4 regions of the Mycobacterium sp. Aquia_213 genome follow, and region 1 is predicted to be linked to each of the others. Evidence: predicted binding sites of a transcription regulator. Region 1 holds the regulator's gene; each other region holds the start of a gene.
The links. Region 1 encodes LexA, which represses DNA repair genes until DNA is damaged. Its sites were predicted from a motif close to CGAACANNTGTTCG; they were not measured.
Positions count from the first base shown of each region.

Region 2: the regulator LexA is predicted to act here: its motif matches at 2,544-2,557, upstream of cofD (2-phospho-L-lactate transferase).
Region 3: the regulator LexA is predicted to act here: its motif matches at 1,951-1,964, upstream of ruvC (crossover junction endodeoxyribonuclease RuvC).
Region 4: the regulator LexA is predicted to act here: its motif matches at 1,880-1,893, upstream of LMQ14_RS22400 (error-prone DNA polymerase).

Region 1 covers NZ_CP113116.1:3,785,679-3,789,945, forward strand. The annotation lists gene LMQ14_RS17680 (PhzF family phenazine biosynthesis protein) at 1-663, shown strand, start outside; gene LMQ14_RS17685 (peroxynitrite isomerase) at 669-1,154, opposite strand; gene nrdR (transcriptional regulator NrdR) at 1,160-1,624, opposite strand; gene LMQ14_RS17695 (LysM peptidoglycan-binding domain-containing protein) at 1,782-2,276, opposite strand; gene lexA (transcriptional repressor LexA) at 2,572-3,276, shown strand; gene LMQ14_RS17705 (LGFP repeat-containing protein) at 3,296-4,267, opposite strand, start outside.
Region 2 covers NZ_CP113116.1:4,706,388-4,710,654, reverse strand. The annotation lists gene LMQ14_RS21810 (coenzyme F420-0:L-glutamate ligase) at 1-1,324, opposite strand, end outside; gene cofD (2-phospho-L-lactate transferase) at 1,321-2,310, opposite strand; gene LMQ14_RS21800 (WhiB family transcriptional regulator) at 2,631-3,002, shown strand; gene LMQ14_RS21795 (metallopeptidase family protein) at 3,013-3,435, opposite strand; gene LMQ14_RS21790 (DUF3499 domain-containing protein) at 3,609-4,091, shown strand; gene LMQ14_RS21785 (phosphomannomutase/phosphoglucomutase) at 4,193-4,267, shown strand, end outside.
Region 3 covers NZ_CP113116.1:3,650,430-3,654,696, forward strand. The annotation lists gene ruvB (Holliday junction branch migration DNA helicase RuvB) at 1-731, opposite strand, end outside; gene ruvA (Holliday junction branch migration protein RuvA) at 728-1,333, opposite strand; gene ruvC (crossover junction endodeoxyribonuclease RuvC) at 1,330-1,911, opposite strand; gene LMQ14_RS16930 (DUF4178 domain-containing protein) at 2,074-2,685, shown strand; gene LMQ14_RS16935 (DUF2617 family protein) at 2,695-3,207, shown strand; gene LMQ14_RS16940 (DUF4247 domain-containing protein) at 3,204-3,635, shown strand; gene LMQ14_RS16945 (DUF350 domain-containing protein) at 3,650-4,105, shown strand; gene LMQ14_RS16950 (polyamine aminopropyltransferase) at 4,102-4,267, shown strand, end outside.
Region 4 covers NZ_CP113116.1:4,837,776-4,842,042, forward strand. The annotation lists gene LMQ14_RS22400 (error-prone DNA polymerase) at 1-1,866, opposite strand, end outside; gene LMQ14_RS22405 (wax ester/triacylglycerol synthase domain-containing protein) at 2,030-3,403, shown strand; gene otsB (trehalose-phosphatase) at 3,444-4,267, shown strand, end outside.

The DNA.
Region 1 (4,267 bases):
CGTGTCTTCACCGACCGAGACGGCAAATTCGGTAATCCCTTGGGCGTCGTCGACGCCAGTCAGGTCGCGCCTGCCGATCGCCAGCGGCTGGCCACCCAATTGGGTTACAGCGAAACGGTATTCATCGATCTTCCGGCCGCCGATTCGGCCACTGCCCATGCCGCGATCTACACCCCGCGCACCGAGCTTCCGTTCGCCGGGCACCCGACCGTCGGGGCGTCGTGGTGGCTGCGGTCAATCGGTAGGCCGATCAACACGCTTGCGGTGCCGGCCGGCATCGTGCAGGTGCACTACGAGGGTGATCTGGTGGGCGTCCGGGCCCGCTCGGAATGGGGCCCCGAATACGCCATGCACGAATTCGATTCCGTCGAACAGCTTCTCGCGGCCGACCCAGTCGATTTTCCCGACGACGCCGCGCACTACTTGTGGACCTGGATCGACCAGTCCGCCGGCTCGTTGCGCTCCCGAACGTTCGTCGCGAATCTCGGTGTGCCCGAGGACGAAGCGACCGGCTCAGCCGCGCTACGGATTACCGACCATCTCAGCCGCGACCTGAGCATCACCCAGGGCAAGGGATCGAGGCTGGAAACCGTCTGGAGTCCCGAGGGCTGGGTTCGCGTCGCCGGCCGCGTAGTCAACGACGGTGTGACACAACTCGACTGAGCGGCTCAGGCCTTTCGCTGCAACACCGCGGCGAGATGATGCTGCAGGGGTTGCCCGACCGCACCCATCTGCACCGAGTACGAAAGTTGATCACCGTCGATCCGCAAGGTTCGGCCAAGCGCGGAAACCTCTTTGGCGGTCGGAGTCAATCCGACCGATGTAGTGGCCAGCTCGATTTCGATGAGATCGCCGGTCACGGAAAAGGAGCCGACCTCGATTTCGGTGACACCGCTGGGATGAGCCAGCACCAGCTCGACATGACCGGGCGCCGGCACACGAAGGTAGCCGGTCTCGGCATGCATCGGTTTGCCGTCGGCTGCCCCTTTGGTCTTTTGCGCGTAGGCCAGAAACGGTTTGCCCACATGGGAAAACACAATCTCTTCGAGATACTCGAAAGGCTGGATCGTCGGGTATTCGCCCGAACCACGGCCGGCCCAGGTGCCGAGCAGTGGCGCGAGGGCCGCGAGATCGGGATGCAAATCGCCGGGCATGCGGGTCAGCTCGGTGTCGATACTTTGCGATGCTTGCGAAGCGCCGCGATCTCGCGTTCGAAATCGTCGGCCGACGAAAAGGACCGGTACACCGAGGCGAAGCGCAGGTACGCCACCTCGTCCAGGTCACGCAACGGCCCGAGGATCGCCAGGCCGACCTCGTGACTGGGGATCTCCGGGGAGCCGGCGGCACGCACGGTGTCTTCCACTTGCTGGGCCAGCAGATTCAGCGCATCCTCATCGACCTGACGGCCCTGGCACGCGCGGCGCACACCTTTGATGACCTTTTCCCGGCTGAACGGCTCGGTGACACCGCTGCGCTTGACGACGGCCAGAACCGCGGTTTCTACCGTGGTGAAGCGTCGCCCACACTCCGGGCAGGACCGCCGGCGCCGAATGGCTTGGCCTTCATCGGTTTCCCGAGAGTCGATCACCCGCGAATCGGGATGGCGACAGAACGGGCAATGCATGACCGCTCCTTCGCTGTGCCGGCATCTCGGAAGAACACTCCGAGCGTACCTGTGCGCTCCCCCGCCGGGCCAATGCAGCCACGACACGTCCGCTGCCACCGACGGGAGAACCGAGGAGCCTTGGCGTAGAGCAGTTTTCGCACTACCGGCCGTGCGGTCAGCCGACCGGTGCGATCAGGGTCTGACCGGCGGCCAGTGCCGGCGAGCTCAGGTTGTTGAGTTCGCGGATACGGTCGGCGACCTGACGGGCCGGCGCTTCCGGCGCAACCCGGTGTGCCACGTCCTGCAGGGACTCGCCCGGCTCGACCTGCACGACGGACAGCCGGTCCGGCACGGGAGCCGCCGCAGCGCCGGCGTCGCCGTTGGCGATCTGACCGAGATTCGCGACCAGGCCCAGCCAGAGCGTGATGATTCCGGCCATCAGGGCCAGCCCCACCGTCGTCCCGAGCGTGACCGGACGGCGGCGATGCGGCGCGGCCGACATCGAGACGCCGGTACCGCGGTAGCGCATCGGCGCCCCGGCCGGCCGGGACTGCACGGACCTGCGCGCCGGCAGCACGCGATCCTGGTCATAGCGAGGCCGTGCGACCGGCCCATCGCTCGGGCGCCGCACGTTGCTGGTCCGCGGTGAGACTGTGTGCATGAGCGTCATGTGCGTTCCTCCGGTCAACTAATCCTCGCTCGTGTGTTCGACACTATCGCTCGTGTGTTCGAAATCCGAACATTTGAGCGAAGCGTGTCGCACGAGCAAAACGCTAGACCACGCCACCGACAACTTCTGTCCGATCGCTGTCAGTGCCATGCAGCACAAGTACCCGGTCTTTTCGAGAGTTACACCATTGTTATTCGAGGAGTTACGCGGATCACTCCCCCGGACCCGCCGAGCGGCGACACGCTAGTCGAACACATGTTTGATTCTTGGGTTCATGGGGGCTACATTCAGTGCCATGAGCGACAGCAACGACACCTCAGCAACCCGCACCGGCGGCCGGTTGCAATCCGTGGATTCATCGCTTACCCAGCGCCAACGCACCATCTTGAACGTCATCCGCGAGTCGGTGACCAGCCGTGGATATCCGCCGAGCATCAGGGAGATCGGCGATGCGGTCGGCCTGACGTCGACCTCCTCGGTGGCTCATCAGCTGCGCACCCTCGAGCGCAAGGGATACCTGCGCCGCGACCCGAACCGCCCCCGAGCCGTCGATGTGCGCGGCGCCGACGACGTGGCGGCGGCTGCGGCGCCGACCACCGAGGTCGCCGGGTCCGACGCGTTGCCGGAACCCACGTTCGTCCCCGTGCTCGGGCGTATCGCGGCCGGTGGACCGATCCTGGCCGAGGAAGCCGTCGAGGACGTCTTCCCACTTCCCCGCGAACTGGTCGGCGAGGGCACGCTGTTTCTGCTCAAAGTTGTCGGCGACTCGATGATCGAAGCCGCGATCTGCGACGGCGACTGGGTGGTGATTCGGCAGCAGAACGTCGCCGACAACGGCGACATCGTCGCCGCCATGATCGACGGCGAAGCGACCGTCAAGACGTTCAAGCGCGCGGGTGGTCAGGTGTGGCTGATGCCGCACAACCCGGCGTTCGATCCGATCCCCGGCAATGACGCGACCGTGCTCGGCAAGGTCGTGACGGTGATCCGCAAGGTATAGCGCCGGGAAGTCCGGCGCGTCAGTCGGCCTTCACGAAGCCGTTGACCAGCGCGGCTTCCTCGGTGGTGAACCAGATCTCGGCAAGCGTGTCGTGGTAGAGGTCGCTGTCAGGCGTGTAGTACAGGCCGAAGCGAGGGCTCGCCTTGATCGGATAGCCGTCGGGTATCTGGTACGGGTCTTCCAAAGGCAGGTGGATCGTCGGGCGCCCGACCGGGCCCAGTGCACCGATGGCCGCGGCCGGCGCGAAGTCCGCCTCGTCGTCGGCGTCCGCGGCCGCGTGCCGCCCGGCTCTGGGCGAGACGCCGGACGCGGCTCCGAGCGCAGCCGCAAGGCCGGATGCGCCCCCGCCCGCGGCAGCACCACCCGCGCCGGCACCACCCGCAGCGGCCGCACCGCCCGCGCCGGCAAGATCCGGAGGCGTGTGCGGCACGGCGACATCGGGATACGCGGCCTCCGGCTCTTCGGCGGGGTAGGCGGCATCGGGATGGCCGGCACCGGGGCGAGCGGCGTCGAGTGCGGTGTGCGGGACGGCGACGTCGGGATAGGCCGCGTCCTCATCCTCGGCAGCCGGATAGCCCGCCTCCGGGTAGGCGGCATCCTCTTCGGCGAATTCCGGATAGCCCGCCTCGGCGGCGGCACCCGGATAGGCGCCTTCCGCAGCGTCGGTGTAGTCGTCCTCCGCGACGACATCCGCCGATGCGACCTCCGGCACATCGGCGCCGTCGGGGTAGCCGGCTTCCGGGAGCTCGTCGCCGTAGCCGGCCTCGAACAGGTCGTCCGCCGACACCAGCGGGATGGAATCGGTGTCGACCGAGTCGGGATCCCGCTCGTCGACCCCGAACTCGTCCCATTCCTCGTCGGATACCGGCCGCGCCGGCTCGTCGTACCCCGCGTCCTCGTCCAGCTCGGCCGTTTCGGGTGAATGCGGCCACCGGGCCAGCGGCGCGTCATCGGCGTCCCGGTGCTCGGGTGCGTGCGCGTCGCTGAACGA
Region 2 (4,267 bases), 920 kb from region 1:
TCACGGGGTCGCGCAACCCATCCGGCTGCACGGCGTAACCGATCGCGATGCCGCCCAACGGCTCCCAATCGTCCGGCAGCTCCAGTTCGGCGCGGACCAAATCGGCGGCAAAGATCGTCGAGCCGATCCAGCAGCTGCCCACCCCGCGAACGGCCAGCGCCACCAACAAAGCCTGCACGGCCGCGCCGACCGCGACGGTGAACATGGTGTGCTCGGCGTCGGTGCGCTCGGCGTCGGAATAGGTGTGTGCGCCGTCGGGCACCAGCATCGGGATGACGACCTCGGGTGCGTCGTAGAGGATCTGGCCGCGTGCCACTCGGCGATCGATCGCGTCGGCCGGCTTGCCGTCACCGGCCAGGTCGGTACGCCACTTGTCCTTCATCCGATCGAGCAGTCGCGTCCGGGTGGCCGCGGTGCGCAGCCACACGAACCGCACCGGGCGGGTGTGGTGCGGGGCCGGTGCGGTCAGCGCCTCGGCGACGGCCGCCTCGATCAGCTCCGGTGCCACCGGCTCGGCGCTGAACCGGCGCACCGACCGGCGCAGCAGCTGGGCCTGTCCGCGTCCCATCTCGATGGCTTCGGCGGTGCCGAGCCAGAACAGATCTTCGGGGCCGGGCCGTAGCAGCTGCCGGGCCGTCGTGCCGTCGTCGACGACGGTGAGCCCGCGCACGACGGCCACCGGCATCGCGGTCAGCTTGCCCTTGACCAGATCGGCCGCGGCGGCCACTTCGTCGGCCACGGCGATCTCGGTGACCACCAGCTCGTTGCCGTGCTCATCGACCGCGCCCGAATAACCGTGCAGCACAGCCAGACCCGCCGCCCCGATCGCGGCGTCGATCTGGCCGTTGCGCCAGGCCCGGCCCATGGTGTCGGTGATCACCACCGCGACGTCGACGCCGAGCTTCTCGCGCAGTGCGGCGCGCAGCGCCGCGGCACTGCCGTCGGGGTCGACCGGCAGCAGCGCGAGTTCGCTTCGCCCGACGTTGGATCCGTCGACCCCGGCGGCGGCCTGCACGAGCCCAAGCCGGTTCTCGGTGATCAGCGTGCGGCCCTTGCGGGCCAGCACCCGCACCGCCTCGTCGTCGACCAGTTTGCGCCGGAGTTCGTCGCGCTCCTCGGGGTCCTCGGGCGCCGCCACCAGTCGGCCCTCGCACTTGGATACCACCTTGCTGGTGACCACCACGACGTCGCCGTCGCGCAGCCAGGGCGCGGCGGCAGCGACGGCCGCACCGAGATCGTCGCCGGGGCGGAACTCGGGAAGCCCGGTCACGGGCAGGATCTCGACCGTCGCGGCGGTGCCGTGTTCTTTCGGCGAACGGGTCACGGCGCCACGCCCGCAATGTCCAGTCCGGCTTGCACCATGTCGGCCGTCGCCTTCGGGTCGCTCATCAACAGCGGCACCGAGCGCACCGCGACGCCTTCGATCTCCGCGTGGTCGCCCTCGTGCACCAGCCAGCAATCCAGTATCCCGGTGGTCGCGCGCGCGCCGTAGTGCTTGCCGACCGCTTCCGCGCTGGACTCCACCCCGATCACCTCCAGGCAGGCATCGGCCATGCCGCGCAACGGCTTTCCACCGATGATCGGGGAGTAGCCGACGATCGGCGCGGCGGCCGCCCGCAGCGCGCCGCGAATACCCGGGACCGCCAGGATCGCCCCGACGCTCACCACCGGATTGGACGGCGCCAGCAAGATGACGTCGGCATTGCCGATGGCATCGACGGCTTCAGTTGTGGCGCTGGCCGTTTCAGCGCCGACGAACGCGAAGCTATGCGTTGTCACCTTGGCGCGGTAGCGCACCCACCATTCCTGGAAGTGGATCGCGCGCCGGCTGTCGTCGGCCGGATCGGTGATCACCACATGGGTTTCGCACCGGTCGTCACTCGCGGGCAGCAGCTGTGCGCCCGGCCGCCAGCGGTCGCACAACGCCGTGGTGATCGCCGACAGCGGATACCCGGCGTTGAGCATCTGGGTGCGCACCAGGTGGGTCCCCAGATCCCGGTCGCCGAGTTGGAACCAATCCGGCTGCATGCCGTAGCGCGCCAATTCCTCTTTGGCGTGCCAGGTTTCGTCGCGATGTCCCCACCCGCGCTCCGGGTCTACGCCTCCACCTAAGGTATACATGCAGGTGTCCAAATCCGGACAAACCCGAACCCCATGGATCCAGGCATCGTCGCCAATGTTGACGACGGCGGTCAGCTCGTGCTCGGTTGGTTGTCCCTCGGCGCCGAACTGACCCAGACCGAGTAGCCGTTGGACGCCCAGCAGGAACCGGGCGCCGCCGACCCCGCCGACCAGAACGGTGACCTTCACATCGGACGACAGTACCGGCCCGGCGGAGGTCTGAATTCCATGGCCACAACGACGAGTTGGGAGCCTTTGTGATGGACACGCCGAAAGGGCGAAATAACAGAAACGCCGGAAATAGGTCACGAGATGGTATGGAAATACGCCGAAACGCTTGACCAGGCAGGTCAACCCGTGTCTAATCACATCAGTGTCATTTCCCGGTTGGCCGGCCGGTTCCGGTGTCGCAGACCGAGATTCGATCACTTGTTCGAATTTGTCTGTTACATCAGAACAGCGGGAAACAACCACTCTCTCAAAGACCAAGCTGAGGAGGCGTACGACGCATGTCTTACGAGCACCTACGGGGCGTCATGCCAAGCACTGAGCGCGCCATGATCAGCTCCGCGCCGGCGCCACTTATCAGGCCCCACTTGACCGTGGTCCCTGACGCGCCAATCCCATTCGAGCCCGAGCCGTTGCCGGAGCCCGAACTCACTCCGGACCAATGGCAGGACCGCGCGCTGTGCGCGCAGACCGACCCCGAGGCCTTCTTCCCGGAGAAGGGCGGGTCCACCCGCGAGGCCAAGAAGATCTGCCTGGGTTGCGAGGTCCGTCATGAGTGCCTGGAGTACGCCCTGGCGCATGACGAGCGCTTCGGCATCTGGGGCGGCCTCTCCGAGCGCGAGCGCCGCCGCCTCAAGCGCGGCATCATCTGAGCCGACGAATCTATTCGTCGTCGATCGTCGGGTCGATGACCGTGGGTTCGACGTCGAGGTAGATGGCCACCTGAGCCACCAGGATCTCGTGCAATAACTCGCCAAGTTCGACGGTGTCTTTGGCGCGCCGTTCGATGGGCTTGCGGAACAAGACAATTCGCGCCCGCGTCGAGTTTCCCCGGACGTCCACCCCGGCGGGGATCAGGCGGGCCAGCGCGATCGGTCCGTCGGCGACGACCTCGGGCGGCCACTGCACGCTGTCCGGATCCTTGGCGGCGATGCGGGGAATTTCATCGACAGCGACGTCGAGTTCCGACACTCGTGATTGCCAGCGTCGCTCGATCGGTTCGTAGGCCTCCAGCACCGCCATGTCGAATCGTTCGGCCCGGCTGCGCCATCCCGGCACCGTCGGCGGCAGCAAAGGACCGCGCATATCGCGGCCGCGCCGAGTTGCCCGGTGCCCAGGCGTTCGGCCCGACGGCCGCCCGTTGCGCGGGAAACTGCGCGAATCACCCACGCGCCGATGGTAACGGTTGGACATCGTGGGCCGAACGGTTGCGCGTGTCCGGCGCTTCGGCGGCGTTTCCGCACGATAGCCTTTCCGACGTGAACGTTCCCCGTCGCTGCTGCCGGCCTGGGTGCCCGCATTACGCCGTGGCGACCTTGACGTTCGTCTACTCGGACTCGACGGCAGTTGTAGGCCCGCTCGCGACCGCGCGCGAACCGCATTCGTGGGACTTGTGCGTCGGCCACGCCGGCCGGATCACCGCGCCCCGCGGATGGGAACTGGTGCGCCACGCCGGACCGCTCAATTCTGAGCCTGCCAATCCCGATGAAGACGACCTGGTCGCGCTTGCCGACGCCGTGCGTGAACGCGGTTCCGCGGAGGCGGCCGTACCGTACGCGGGCGGCACCGGCATGCCGTTGAACGGATTTCCCCCGCAAGCGGGAGGTGCCCCCACCTCTCCGCATCTGCACCACACCGGAGCCCAGGCCACCGCGCCCAGCAGTCATCTGCTCGCGCCGTCGGAAAAACGTTCGGGTCGCCGCCGCGGGCATCTGCGGGTGTTGCCCGATCCGTCCGACTAGCGCAGCGGGGTTTCTTCCAAACCGTTTGGAACCGTAACTTCTGCGGGCCGATAGGCTGACGCCAAGAGGCGAATCAATCCATGGCGTCAAGGAGGCCCCGCATGTCTCGGCCCGCCGCGACTGTCCACCGTGTCATCAAGGCTTATGACATCCGTGGGCTGGTCGGCGCAGAAATC
Region 3 (4,267 bases), 140 kb from region 1:
GCCCGCACCTCGGCGAAGTCGCGGACCCTGCGCAACAGGCGGTTGGCGATCCGCGGCGTGCCGCGTGAGCGCCGGGCGATCTCCGCACCGGCTTCGGCGCCCAACTCGATGCCGAGTATCCCGGCCGAACGCGCCAGCACCCGCTCCAGATCGGCCGGCTCGTAGAAATCCATGTGCGCGGTGAAACCGAAGCGGTCCCGCAGCGGACCGGTCAGCGCGCCGGACCGGGTGGTCGCGCCGACCAGCGTGAACGGCGCCACCTCCAGCGGGATCGACGTTGCCCCAGGGCCTTTGCCCACCACGACGTCGACCCGGAAGTCCTCCATCGCGAGGTAGAGCATCTCCTCGGCCGGCCGGGCGATGCGGTGGATTTCGTCGATGAACAACACGTCGTGCTCGACCAGGTTCGACAGCATCGCGGCCAGGTCGCCGGCGCGCTCCAGCGCCGGCCCCGAGGTGACCCGCAGCGTGGACCCGAGTTCGGCGGCGATGATCATCGCCAGCGACGTCTTGCCCAACCCCGGCGGGCCGGACAGCAGAATGTGATCCGGTGTGCCACCACGGTTCTTGGCGCCCTCGAGGACCAGCTGCAGCTGTTCGCGGACCCGGGCCTGGCCGATGAACTCCCGCAGCGAGCGGGGCCGCAGGCTGACGTCGACGTCGCCCTCCCCGACGGTCAGCGTCGGGGACAGGTCTCGATCCGAGAAGTCCTCGGAGAAGTCGTCGCTCATTTGGCCTTGCCCAGCAACGACAGCGCAGCCCGTAACGCGTCGGAAGTCGTTGCCTGCTCGCCTTTTTCGCGACTGGCCGCCAGCACGTTGTCGGTGGCGTCCTCGGCCTGCTTGGCCGCGAAGCCCAGACCGACCAGCGCCTCGACCACCGGGCCCCGCACTGTATGGCCGTTGACCGCCGGCGCTGCCGCGCGCGCACCGGCCGTATAGATCTTGTCGCGCAACTCGAGAACCATACGCTCGGCGCCGCGCTTGCCGATGCCGGGCACCCGGGTCAGCGCGGTGACGTCGCCGTCGGCCAGCGCCTGGCGCAGTGAGTCGGCGTCGTACACGGCCAGGGTCGCCATCGCGAGCCGCGGCCCGACGCCCGACACCGACAGCAGCGTCAGGAACAGGTCGCGGGTCTCGCCGTCAACAAAGCCGTACAGCGTCTGCGAATCCTCGCGCACGATCATCGCGGTGACCAGGCGGGCTTCGCTGCCGAGGCGCAGCGTCGACAGCGTCGACGGCGTCGCGTTCACCCGGTAGCCGACGCCGGCGGCCTCGATCACCACATGATCGAGTGCCACCTCGAGCACCTCACCGCGCACCGAGGCGATCACCGGCCCGCACCCGCCTTGGCGGCCTTGGCCTTCGCCGCCAACTTGGCCCGGTAGGCCTGGCGTGCTTCGGCGGCCAACGCCTCGGCCGCCGCCATCCGGGCCAGCATCGGCGCTCTCCAGCAATGGCAGATGGCCAGCGCCAGCGCATCGGCCGCGTCGGCCGGCGTCGGTTTGGCTTGCAGTGCAAGGATTCTCGTGACCATCGCGGTGACCTGAGCCTTGTCGGCGGTGCCGTTGCCGGTGACCGCGGCCTTGACCTCGCTGGGGGTATGGAAGTGCACGTCGATGTCCCGTTTGGCCGCCGCCAGCGCGATCACGCCACCGGCCTGCGCGGTGCCCATCACCGTCGACACGTTGTGCTGGGCGAACACCCGCTCGATCGCGACCACGTCGGGACGATGCGTATCCAGCCAATGCTCGACGGCATCGCTGATGGCCAGCAGCCTTTTGGGCAGCGCGGCATCCGACGGGGTACGGACCACGTCGACATCCAGCGCGACGATATTTCGGCCGCGCCCGCTTTCGACCACGGACAGCCCGCATCGGGTCAGTCCGGGGTCGACGCCCATCACGCGCATAGCATGCTCCAACTTCGACTTCTTGAAAATACCGCGGCCCGAACAGCTGTTCGATAGCGTAGCGGTCGGGTCCGACCGCTACGGACAGGACACGCGGACCCGGGAAAAGCTGTTAACTTAAGCCGACGTTCGCTCCACCGCCGCGGCGACGGGAGGCCCTGGGTGGGAACAGTGCTGGTAGTGCTGGCTGCGGTGCTGTTCGTCGCGTCCGTCGTGGTGCTTGTCATCGCGTCGCGGCGCCCCAAGGCCGCGGGTCAGCCGCGCGGGCGCCCCGATCCCCTGTCCTTCGACGCGATGCCGCAGTTCGGGCCCCGGCAGCTCGGGCCCGGCGCCATCGTCAGCTATGGCGGCATCGACTACGTGGTCCGCGGCTCGGTGACGTTCCGCGAGGGACCGTTCGTGTGGTGGGAGCACCTGCTGGAGGGCGGCAACCTGCCGACGTGGTTCGCCGTCGAGGAGGACGACGGACGCCTCGAGCTCGTCATGTGGGTCACCCGCAAGGACATCACGTTGCAGCCCGGCGACCAGTACCTGGTCGACGGGATGGCATTTCACGAGTCGGAACGCGGCCGGGCTTCCTATACGACCGAGGGCACGACGGGCCTGCCGGCCGGCGGCGAGATGGAGTTCGTCGACTGCGCCAACGCCGACGAGACCGCGCTGCTCTCCTTCGAGCGCTGGGCACCCGGCACGCCCTGGGAGATCTCGACGGGCAAGCCGGTGTCACCGGGCGAGCTCACCGTCTACCCGGCGCCGACGCCGGGCTCCCCGTAGGACCGCGCGGTGCCGCTCTATCAACTCGCCGTTGCTCCGGCCGACGTGTCCGGAAGCAGGCTGCGGCTCGCACTCAACGCGCCCGCACCGCCGCTGCTGGCCAGTCATTCGCTGCGCCATCCCGACGGCGGCGCGCTGCGGCTCGGGGTGCTCGGCGCCTCACATCTCGTCACGATCGAACACGCCGCCAGCACCTTCTCCGAGCAGGTGTCCTGCACCGCCGACAGCGAGACCGGCAAGCTGCCCGAGCGCGCCGAAGCCTTCGGCTATTCGCTGGAATCCGCCACCGCCACCCGCGACGAGGCGACGTTTCGCCAACTGGCGCGCGAGCTGCGTGACCGGTGCCGGGGCGAAACCGCTTGGCTCGGCGGAACTTTCCCCGGCGATGACGCCGCACTGACCGTGCTGGCCGCCGAACCCGACGGCCCCGGCTGGCACTGGCAGACGTGGCACCTGTACCCGCAGCGCCCTTCGGGGTCCGGCGGCGTGGTGGTCCACACGGCGAGCCGGTGGCGTCCGTGAGCCGCAAGCATCTGTTCTGGCTTGCCGGTGGGCTGGCCGCGGCGTCGGTGGTGTCGTTGATCGTCGGAATCATCTTGCTGCAGAAGGACATTACGTCCTATATCGCGAGCAACTATCGCGAGTACTCCCGCGACGTCAACGGAACGCGATACCTCTGCAGCGGATCGCCCGATCAGGTGGCCGACACGCTCGCCGACTATCAAGAACCCGAGGCCCGCGCCGACAACGACAACAACGAGTACCTGCGCTACAGCGACAGCATCGTGACCGTCGGCCCGGATGGCAACCACCCGTGCAGCATTCGCGTCGAAAGCCTCAGCGCCGGATACAGCCACGGCTCCTACATCTTCCTCGGCCCCGGGTTCAGTCCCGGATCGCCGTCGAGCGGTTCCGGCGGTAGCCCCGGCGGCCCGGGCGGAACGAAATAACAAAGGAGACAACCATGTACCTCGCCTTCGATATCGGAAACGTGGACTTCGACCCCGTCGTCAAAGGCGTCGTCGCGACGCTGTTGTACTTCGTGGTCGGCATGGCGGTTCTGCTCGTCGGGTTCTACATGGTCGACGTGTTGACCCCGGGCAAGCTGCGCCAGCTGGTGTTCGTCGATCGCCGCCCCAACGCCGTCGTGGTCGCCAGCGCGATGTATGTCGCGCTCACCACCGTGATCGTCAGCGCCATCGTCAACAGCTACAGCCAGTTGGCTCAGGGGCTCGTCGGCGTGGCGGTGTACGGGATCATGGGTGTGATCCTGTTGGGAATCGCGCTGCTGACACTGCATCTGGTGATCCCCGGCAGCTTCCACGAGCACATCGACGAGCCCGAGCTGCATCCCGGGTCGTTCGCGGTCGCGCTGATGCTGTTGGCCGTCGGAGGAGTCACGGCCGCCGCGGTGTCATGACCACCACACAGGAAGCCGCACGGTCCGCGGAGCCGTCGACGCGCTGGCGAGCCCTGCTGCTCGCCGCGGTCGCGGCCTGCGCGGCCTGCGGAATCATCTACGAACTGGCACTGCTGACGCTGTCGGCAAGCCTGAACGGCGGCGGCATCGTCGCCACCTCAC
Region 4 (4,267 bases), 1.1 Mb from region 1:
GTCTTTCGCGTAATGCAGCGCCGAGAGCATACCCAGCCCGAGTAGATCGAACTTCACCAAACCGATGGCCGCACAGTCGTCTTTGTCCCATTGCAGGACGCTGCGATTCTCCATCCGCGCCCACTCCACCGGGCACACGTCGGCGATCGGGCGGTCGCAGATCACCATGCCGCCGGAGTGAATGCCCATATGCCGCGGCAGGTTCCGGATCTGGGTGGCCAGGTCGATCACCTGCTCGGGAATGCCTTCGATGTCGGGCGAGTCGGCAAGCCCGTTCCAGTGGCCGATCTGCTTGCTCCACGCGTCCTGCTGGCCCTGCGAGAAACCTAGGGCGCGGGCCATGTCGCGCACCGCGATTCGGCCGCGGTAGGTGATGACGTTGGCGACCTGGGCGGCGTAGTCGCGGCCGTATTTGTCGTAGACGTACTGGATGACCTTTTCGCGCTGATCCGACTCGATGTCCATGTCGATGTCGGGCGGCCCGTCGCGGGCGGGTGACAAGAAGCGCTCGAACAACAGCTCGTTGACCACCGGATCGACCGCGGTGACGCCCAGGGCGTAACAGACCGCGGAGTTGGCCGCCGATCCCCTGCCCTGGCACAGGATGTTGTTCTCCCGGCAAAACCGGGCGATATCGTGCACAACCAGGAAGTAGCCCGGAAATGTCAGTTGGGCAATGACTTTCAGCTCGTGCTCGATCTGGGCGTACGCGCGCGGCGCGCCGTCGGGAAGTCCGTAGCGGTCGCGCGCGCCGGCCATCACCAACTGCCGCAACCAGCTGTCCTCGGTGTGCCCGTCGGGCACGTCGAACGGCGGCAGCTGCGGCGCGATGAGCGCCAGCCCGAACGCGCACTGCTCGCCGAGTTCGGCAGCGGCGGTCACCACGTCAGGGCCCCCAGAAGGCCCATGCGCGAACAGCCGGGCCATCTCCTCGCCGGACCGCAGGTGCGAGCCGCCCAGCGGGGCCAGCCATCCGGCGGCCGACTCCAGCGACTGCCGGGCCCGGATGGCGCCCATCGCCATGGCCAGCCTGCTGCGCGACGGATGCGCGAAATGCGCTCCGGTGGTGGCGACCACGCCGACCCCGAAGCGTGGCGCCAGGGCGGCCAGCGCAGCGTTGCGTTCGTCATCGAGGGGCTGGCCGTGATGGGTCAACTCGACGCTGACCCTTCCAGCACCGAAGCGGTCCACCAGGTCGGCCAGCGCCCGCGCCGCCGCATCCGGCCCGCCGTCGGAAAGCGCTTGGCGGACATGGCCTTTACGGCATCCGGTCAGGATGTGCCAATGCCCGTCTGCGGCTTCGGTCAGCGTGTCGATGTCGAAGCGCAGCTTGCCTTTCTCACCGCCGGCCAGATGCGCCGCGGCCAGCTGCCGCGACAGCCGCCGGTAGCCCTCCGGGCCGCGGGCCAGCACCAGCAGGTGCGGGCCGGCGGGATCCGGCTGCTCGGTACGGGCCTCCGAAAACAACGAGGCAAACGACGAAGCACCCAACGACAGCTCGGCGCCGAACACGGTGCGCACGTCGAGTTCGGCGGCGGCTTCGGCGAACCGCACCGCGCCGTACAGACCGTTGTGGTCGGTCAGCGCCAGCGCCCGCAGATCCAGCCGGGCGGCCTCCTCGACCAGCTCCTCGGGTGTGCTGGCCCCGTCCAGGAAGCTGTACGCCGAATGCGCGTGCAGCTCGGCATAGGCGACAGAGGAGCGGGCGCCCTTGGCTCCTCGCGGCGGCGTGTACGTCCCGCGCCGGTGCGACAGCGGACCGTCTTCTGCCGGACCGGAGGGGCTGGGCGCGCCGGCATGGCGCGGCTTGCCGTCGAGCACCCGCTCCATTTCCGCCCAACTCGGCGGCCCGTTGAACCAACCCATTCGCTCAGTCTATCGAACAAATGTTCGATTTCGTGCAGAGTTGTTAAAGCGGTTGTTAAACGGGTCTTCAACTTCTAAACACAGTCTTAACGGATTGGGATCTACCGCGACGGGGTCACCGCGACAGATACTGGTACGGGGCAACTAGGGGCGGGAATTGAATATGGTGCAGCTGACGACAGCATTGGATACGGGATTCCACGCCGCGGCGGACTCCGATCGGCAGGCGAGCATGGCGACCGGCGCGGTCGCCATCGTCGATGGTGCCGTGCCCAATCTCGATCAGCTCAAAGCGCTTCTGGCAGAACGGATTCAGTCGATACCGCGGTGCGCCCAGGTGTTGCGGACGCATCCGTTCAGCGGTGCCCAGCACTGGGTCGACGATCCGGGTTTCGACCTCGCCCATCACCTGCGCCGGGTCGCGATTCCCCGCCCGGGCGACGAGGCCGACCTGTCGCGGGCGATCGCCCACGCGTGCGAGCGTCCCCTGGAATTGGACCGGCCGCTGTGGGAGTGCTGGGTCATCGAGGGGCTGAGAGGCAAGTGGGCGATCTTGATGAAGGTCCACCATTACCTGGCCGAAGCCACCCCCGCGGCCCATTTGCTCACCCGGCTCTGCGACGGCGCCGGCAGCGAAATGTTCGCTAATCACGTTGCGCCCAAGATTGATTCGACACAGGACCGCACGCAGGGCTGGGCCAACGCGCTCTGGCAAGCCTCGGCCGTCGCCAGCGCCGTCACCAGCAACCTGGCCGAGACCCTCTGGTCGGCGGCCCGCATGTCGTCGACCGGTCCGGCGATCACCATGCGGCGGTACAGCACGGTGCGCATTCCTCTTGCCGCCGTCGACACGGTGTGCGGCAAGTTCCGGGTAACCACCAACGACGTCGCGCTCGCCGCCATCACCGAAGGCTTCCGGGCCGTGCTGCTGCACCGCGGCGAACAACCCCGCGCGGGTTCGTTGCGCACCCTGGAGAAGACCGACGACATCTCGGACAAGCTGCCGTATCTGCCCGTCGAGCACGACGATCCGGTGCAGCGGCTGCGGATTGTGCACAGCAGCTTGAACCAGCCGACGACGGCCCGGCAGAACGCCGGCCCGAGCATCGTGAACCTGGCTACCAGTTCCATGCCATTTGCATTGTGCGCCAAGGCAGTTCGACTGGTACTGAGCCGACTACCGCAACCGGGCATCGTGACGCTGTCCACCAACGCCCCCGGGCCGCGGCACCGGTTGGAGCTGATGGGCGCAACCGTGGAACGCTTGCTGCCGATCCCGCCGACGGGTTCGCAGCTGTCCAGCGGAGTCGCGGTGCTGAGCTACGGCGACGAGCTGATCTTCGGGATCACCGCCGACTACGACGCCGCACCCGAACTCCAGCAGCTCGCCAACGGCATCGAACGGGAGATGGCGCGACTGACGGCGCTCAGCCAAGACTCCGTCCTGTTGTTCACCAAGGATCGCCGCAAGCGCCGGACCCGCACGGTGCCGGGCGGCGTACCGCCGAGTCACCCGACCGCGCGAGCGCGCCACTGACCCAGCCCGGGCGGCATCGACCACCGTGAGAAGGTTGGTCGTGCCCACATTGGATCCGGCCACCATCGACCCGCGTCGCCACGACGCGGTGTTGTTCGACCCCGCGCTGGACGCTCCGCACGTGCTGATCGCGCAACTGCGGGACGCCGGTGTCAGCACCGGCACATTCGCCTCGGCCGATGACCTCGGCGACCTTCGGGCCGGACGCTGTGTCGTCGTCGCGGCGAGTCCGGCGGTCGCGACAGCTGCGCACGAGGCCGGGTTCGCGCTGGTGATCGGGGCCGAAGACCTGAGTAACGTGACCGTCCGCACCGGGGACCTACGCATGTCGCAGCTTCCCGATGCGTCGCAGCTCCTCGGCGGGGGCCTCGCCGCCCGACGGCCGGCGGTGTTCTTCGACTTCGACGGAACGCTGTCGGACATCGTCGACGATCCGGACTCGGCGCAGCTTGTCACCGGGGCGGCCAACGCGCTGCAGCAGCTGGCCGCGCGCTGCCCGGTCGCGATACTATCCGGCCGCGACCTCGCCGACGTGGCGGCGCGCGTCGGCCTGCCCGGTATCTGGTACGCCGGCAGTCACGGATTCGAGCTGACCGCACCCGATGGAACCCACCACCAGAACGACGCGGCGGCCGCGGCCATACCGGTGCTGGAATCCGCGGCCGCCCAGCTACGCGAGCGACTCGGGTCGATTCCGGGTGTCAGGGTGGAGCACAAGCGGTTTGGCGTTGCCGTGCACTACCGCAACGCGGCGCGAGACCGCGTCGGCGAGGTGTTGGCGGCGGTACGCGCGGCGGGTCAGCGCGAGGCGCTGCGGGTGACCACCGGCCGCGAGGTCATCGAGCTGCGTCCGGATGTCGACTG